2 linked regions of the Rubinisphaera italica genome follow. The protein of the gene in region 1 interacts with the protein of each later gene in a pairwise test. Links are inferred from orthologs where the notes say so. Each region holds a gene or a part of one and is shown on either strand. Other genes may lie near its edges.

What was found.
Region 2: the proteins of thrS (region 1) and rplA interact in binary tests that used the Escherichia coli proteins (3 or more experiments, as listed by UniProt). The link is inferred for Rubinisphaera italica from one-to-one orthologs.

What each region holds. Positions count from the first base shown.
Region 1 is NZ_SJPG01000001.1:5,528,102-5,531,402, reverse strand. Bases 249-3,226 are described here. They hold thrS (threonine--tRNA ligase), read right to left. Parts: upstream 2,845-3,226; coding sequence 652-2,844; downstream 249-651. Other genes in these bases: tig (trigger factor), read right to left, coding at 3,114-3,226. Also shown: Pan54_RS21070 (PSD1 and planctomycete cytochrome C domain-containing protein), read right to left, coding at 1-56; more of tig, read right to left, coding at 3,227-3,301. UniProt on the Escherichia coli protein: Catalyzes the attachment of threonine to tRNA(Thr) in a two-step reaction: L-threonine is first activated by ATP to form Thr-AMP and then transferred to the acceptor end of tRNA(Thr). The rate-limiting step is amino acid activation in the presence of tRNA.
Region 2 is NZ_SJPG01000001.1:122,105-125,266, reverse strand. The notes cover bases 324-3,162. They hold rplA (50S ribosomal protein L1), read right to left. Parts: upstream 2,178-3,162; coding sequence 1,470-2,177; downstream 324-1,469. Other genes in these bases: nusG (transcription termination/antitermination protein NusG), read right to left, coding at 2,763-3,162; rplK (50S ribosomal protein L11), read right to left, coding at 2,239-2,664; rplJ (50S ribosomal protein L10), read right to left, coding at 871-1,386; rplL (50S ribosomal protein L7/L12), read right to left, coding at 337-753. Also shown: Pan54_RS00525 (hypothetical protein), read right to left, coding at 1-290. UniProt on the Escherichia coli protein: One of the primary rRNA binding proteins, it binds very close to the 3'-end of the 23S rRNA. Forms part of the L1 stalk. It is often not seen in high-resolution crystal structures, but can be seen in cryo_EM and 3D reconstruction models.

The sequences.
Region 1 (3,301 bases):
AGACAACAGATCATCATCGCAAAGGGGGTTAATCGGGAGGTTCGATGTAAGAACATCTAATCACGACTCCTGGATGAATTGAGAAAATATTTCGGTGGTAAAGCGGAGGAAGAATTCTGGAGCAATGGTGACAATGCGATTGAATCACCACGGGCTTATTGAAACATTATCCCAAACAAACCGCTTAAATCAATGAGAATTGATTCATTTCCATTGAGATCTGTTGTCACTGCCCAGAAGTTGCGACACGATTAGTAGAAATTACGAATAGAACCACGGATGGAGACGGATGCTCACGGATGTCATTTGACCTTCTTGGGCTCATCCAGGGAGTAAGATATATGACCTGTTCTAGGATAGCATCAGAAAGAAAATATCCATCTCCATTCGGAGGCAACTGCTAATCATCAGTGCCTATCCGTGTCCATCCGTGGTTCAAACTCATTCCCTTGTTGATATACAATTTTTGAACCGCAGATAAACGCAGATGTCATTTGAGTCCTGAAATTTCCACACAATGGTTTTGTGAATTCGGTGCTCATAAGATTCAAATCGGAAAGAAAACATTGTTCTCATTATCGATGGCAACTGTTTTTTATCTGCGTCCATCCGCGTGAATCTGCGGTTCAAACCCATTCCCAAGTCGAGCGATCAATACTCGTTTTCACTTTCCTCGGAAGTTTCTTCCAGAGCCTGGAAAGTCGATTTGAATTGCTGACGGATGGTTTTCTCGCGAACTTCCGTCTCGAGTTTTTCAATCGCTTCAGCCAGTGGAATCATGCCGAGATCTTTGGATTCGATACGATCTCGCACCGAGACTGCTCCTTGTTCGGCTTCCTTGGGACCGACGACCAGCATATAAGGAATCAACTCCAGTTGGGCATCGCGGATTTTTGCATTCACTTTGGCAGAACGCATATCAGCGGACGCGCGGAAGCCTTTCGCTTTCAATTGACGAAGCACATCCTGAGCGTAGTCTGCTACCTTATCAGTCACGGGTAACACGCGGATCTGTTCGGGTGCCAGCCAGAGCGGAAACGCTCCTGCGAAGTGTTCAATCAACATGCCGACGAAGCGTTCGAGTGAGCCAAATGGCGCGCGGTGAATCATCACAGGACGATGCTGTTTGTTGTCTGCACCCGTGTATTCGAGCTCAAATCGTTCCGGCAAAGTGTAGTCGAGCTGAACGGTTCCGAGTTGCCATTCGCGTCCGATCGCATCCCGAACCATAAAGTCTGCTTTCGGACCATAAAAAGCTGCTTCTCCTTCACAGATTTCAAATCGCAGTCCAGAATCTTCGAGAACTTTCTGCAGACTCGCTTCGGCCTGGTTCCATGTTTCTACCGAACCGACATATTTGTCGCTATTGGGATCGCGTCCCGAAAGCTGAATCCGATAGTCATCCAAGCCGACGCTCTTCAGCACGTATTGCACGAGTTGCAGTGTTTGACGGAATTCTTCCTCGACCTGCTCGGGAGTGCAGAACAGGTGGGCATCGTCCTGAGTCAAACCACGGACTCGCAGCATCCCGTTCAATTCGCCCGTTTGTTCGTGGCGATAAACCGTTCCAAATTCCGCTAGCCGAACCGGCAAATCACGATAACTTCGCGGCTCCGATTTATACATCATCGCATGATGCGGGCAGTTCATCGGCTTGAGAAGATATCGCTCCTGCTGTTTTTCCCACTTGCGTAACGCAGAGATCTTCTCCTCAGCGGTCGTCGCTTTCTCATAGTCTCCCCGCTCGTATCCCATGATCTCAGCGGCCTGTAAAAGAGCCGCTTCTTTCTCGGAGGCCAACTCCCCTTCTTCAAGCATACGGATGCAATAATCGATAATCCGACCAGCATCGTGTCCGAAGATCGGAGCAAATTGGGAGTCACGATAGTATGGAAAATGTCCGCTGGTTTCATAAAGTTCGACGCGCCCAATGTGCGGTGAATAAACGGGATCGTAACCGCGATCGAGAAGTTCCTTCTTGATGAAATCTTCCAGAATCACGCGAACAGTCGCCCCCTTCGGTAACCAGAGGCACAGGCCTTGTCCCACACTTGGGTCAATCTGGAATAGGCCCAGTTTTTTACCAAGCACGCGATGATCGCGGCGTTTGGCTTCTTCAATCTGCTCCAGATAACTGGCCAGATCCTGCTTGCTGAACCAGGCTGTTCCGTAGAGTCGCTGGAGTGGTTTGCTGTCTTTATCACCCTTCCAGTATGAGCCTGCAATCGAAAGCAACTTGAACGCTTTGATTTTTCCTGCTCGGGGAATATGCGGACCGCGACATAAATCGACGAATTCTCCCTGGCGATAAAAACTGAGCGTTTCGTGATCAGCCAGCCCAGTCTGCAAATGCTCGACCTTGAGTTCCTGATTCATCTCTTCGCACAGTTCAACCGCTTCTCCTCGCGGCAGGTTGAAGCGCTCAAACGGCTCGCCTTCTTTGATAATCTGACTCATCTCGGCTTCGATGCGTGGGAAATCATCCTCACTGATTTTCTGATCGACATCGAAGTCGTAATAGAATCCATGACCAGTTGTCGGGCCGAAGGCGAGTCCGGTTCCGGGGAAGAGCCGCATGACCGCTCGAGCCATGATATGAGCACAGGAATGACGGAGAACGCCGAGAGATTCTGCATCGCGAACGGTCAGTAATCGAAAATCTATTGCATTCGTATCCTCGACAAACTCCGTCAGCGGACGAGCGGCATCGACAATCGAACCATTCACTTCGGCTGCAATCACATCGTTCGCGAGCCGCTCGGAAATGCCCCGTGCAATATCGAGCGAGGTCACATGATCCTCATGCTCTTGAGAAGTTCCATCCGGCAAATTGATCTTGATCATCGGTCGTTATCGTTATTCTTTAAAGTAATCAATAGTAAGGTACGCTATGCCTACCATGAGAAATATGTGGAATCTAAAACAAGATCGCTCATCATACTTTGGTACGCACAGCGTACCCTACTCGGTAGGTTAGCAGAAGTTCGATATACCTGCATCACTCGACAAGCCTCTCCTTCCATCCTTGGCGTCCTGGCGGTTTCATTGATTTGACACAGGCATAAAAAAAGCCGAGACGAGGCTCGGCTTGGGGTCGCAGTTTCTATTGGAAACTATTCGTCACCGTCCTCTTCCGATTCGACCTCACTGGTCGTATCGTTGATGTTCGACGTGATCGACTTATTGACAGTTTCCACATTGTCATTGAGCAGATCATCCATCGGCACATCGTCAAATTTTACTTTCGACAAAATGTATTCGACGGCTTTGCGTTCGCGAATCTGAGCTTCCAGATTTTCGA
Region 2 (3,162 bases), 5.4 Mb from region 1 along the record:
ATACGGTTTTCCCCAAGACCACCGCGATTGAAGATAACACAAGCAATTCCCCCCTGATATCTCCCAAGCAAAGGGGCTTCGCCTGCGCACAGGGAAGCCGGCACAGAAGTAGAACTTCCACGCGACAATGGGGTGATAGAATTCTCGAGCTTGAAGCAATGACGCACGTATTGACCGGATAGCAGACCTGATGCAATTCTTGACTGCCAAATGGTAACCTTATTTGAAAAAAATGCAACAGAATGGGAAAAGAAAACACTTTCCCCATTCTGAATTGGCACTTTAGGCATCAAAGATGCTGTATGTTAGCTTTGATGCAACGGCAACAGAAAGCAATTACTTGATTTCTGCAGTTCCGCCGGCAGCTTCAATATCAGCCTTGATTTTTTCAGCATCTTCTTTCGAGACACCTTCTTTGAGGGGCTTTGGAGCTCCTTCAACAGTATCTTTGGCTTCTTTCAAACCGAGTCCGGTAATTGCACGGACAGCCTTGATGACGCCGATTTTCTGATCGCCGAAGCCAGTCAAAATGACATCAAACTCGGTTTTCTCAGCTGCAGCAGCTCCGCCGCCATCATCGCCACCACCTGCTGGAGCAGCCATCATCACACCGCCACCGGCAGGCTCAATGCCGTGGACTTCTTTGAGATAATCAGCCAGTTGTTTGGCTTGCAGCAATGTCAAACCGACAATCTGATCGCCCAGGCCTTTAGTTTCCTCTGAAAATTCTGTTGTTGCTTCGGCTGTCGCCATGACATCCCCCTCGTTTATCAAATAAGTGACAGTATATCCGCTGATCGTACCCTGCTCAGCAATCTTAATCATTTACGCGGCAGGCGTACGCCGCAATTACGCTTTAAACCAGGGCGATTAAGCCTCGGCTTTTTCCTCGACAGCCTTCACGCAGCCTGCCAGCTTGCCGCCAGGCCCCAACAGGGCTCCTGCCAACTGGCCACCAGGGCTGAGAATCAGACCAGCGATTTGTGAAATCAATTCTGCTCGACCCGGGCTTTTGGAAAGTTTCTCGACACCCTTTGTGTCCAGAGGCTGGCCTTCAACGCTGGCCCCTTTCACCTGCAACGGTTCGATTTTTTTTGCCCATTTGGTGACCTCTTTGGACAAGGCAACAATATCTTCGCCGCCCCACACAAGAGTCGATGGCCCCTTCAGGACTTCACCCAGAGCGGCTCCCGCCTCACCGAGCACCTTGCGGGCCAATGAATTCTTGACCGTCAGCAAATGCACATTCTTTTCCTGCATTGCCTGGCGAAAACCGTTATCCGAAATCGCATCCATTCGAGATGAATCCACAACCAAAACATCACGGGTCCCGTCCAGACGAGACTCGATATCCTGCATGACCATCTCTTTGACAAATTTGCTCATCGAAGCACCTTAAACCAACTTCAAATGGACTTGGTCGCAGCGACACAACGCCCGATACGAACCGAAATAATGGATCAACTCAACTAAACAGCAACGGAAATCCCAGGACCCATCGTGCTCGAGAGAGCCACATTACGGACATAAACACCTTTTTGAGCATTCGGCTTCAACGACTGAACGTGCTGAAGAAACGCTTCTATATTCTCTTTCAATTGCTCTTCCGAAAATGACATCTTCCCAACTACGCAATGAACATTGCCGCTGGAATCATTTCGGAACTCAACCTTACCTGCTTTGTACTCTTTCACCGCATTAGCCACATCCTGCGTGACAGTGCCCGCTCGCGGAGATGGCATCAAGCCACGAGGCCCGAGAACTCGCCCGAGTGGACCAACAACTCCCATCATATCCGGAGAGGCAATCGCGACATCAAAGTCGAGCCAGTTCTCTTTGAGAATCTTGTCAGCCAGGTCTTTTTCGCCGACCTCGTCTGCCCCGGCAGCCTTTGCGGCAGCCGCTGCATCACCCTTGGCAAAAACAATCACCCGCTGAGCCTTACCAATACCGTGCGGCAAAACAATTGAACCTCGAACGAGCTGATCAGCCTGCCGGGAATCAATCCCAAGGCGAATCGCAACTTCGACTGTTTGATCAAACTTACAAGGCTTCGTACCTGTTTTCAGTGAAGACTCCATGGTCTTCAATTCTGCGACTGCTTTTTCCAGATTGACCGTGCCAAGCGATTCCGCTTTGGCTCGCAATTCCTGCATGCGTCTTGAACGTTTAGCCATCTCGATAACCTTAATTCCAACAACTCTTAATTCTGTATATTCAGCGAGACCCAAGGTCAGACTAATCAACAATTTCCAGACCCATACTGCGAGCAGTACCCGCAATCATTCGTGATGCCTGCTGCACATCTTTGACGTTCAGGTCATCCAGCTTTGTCTTAGCGATATCTTCAAGCTGCGACTGTGTAACACGACCGACCTTATTTGCCAGAGGATTACCTGACCCCTTGGCAATTTGAGCAGCCTGCTTCAGCAGAACTGCTGCTGGTGGACTCTTAGTGACAAAATCAAAAGAGCGATCATTGTAGACCGAAATCACAACAGGAATTGTCACGCCAGCGAACTCTTTGGTCTTCTCGTTAAACTGCTGAACGAACTGACCAATATTCACCCCATGAGGCCCCAGAGCCGTACCAACCGGCGGAGCCGGAGTGGCCTGACCACCGACGACCTGTACCTTAATCACCTTGACAAGCTGCTTAGCCATATTATCTCACCTTATCGCCAGACACCTGACGGACCCTTAACGGATCATTTTCTTCTCGAAGCCCCTCAACACAACATCTTGCCCGAAGGAACCGGAGCCTAAATCTTCTCAACCTGCCAATGCTCCAACTCAACAGGAGTTGGTCGGCCGAAGATTTCAATCAATACACTAATTTTTCCACTGGCGTCATCAATGGCCTCAATGGAGCCTTCGAAGCTCTCAAAGGTCCCTTCGCCAATCTTGACTGTATCGCCAACACCCAGGTTGATTTTAACCTTAGTGGGCTCTTCCTCCTTAGTCTCTTCCTGCCCAAGCATGCGGACAATTTCCTCTTCCCGCATTGGAATTGGCTTGCCGGCAGAGCCAGTAAAGTCACCAACCCCTCCGGTATCCCGCACCAGATACCAAGAGTCATCATTCAGGATCATCTGAATCATGATATAGCCAGGATAAAGACGCTGCTCTCGGACCCGCTTCTTTCCACTCTTCGTCTCTACG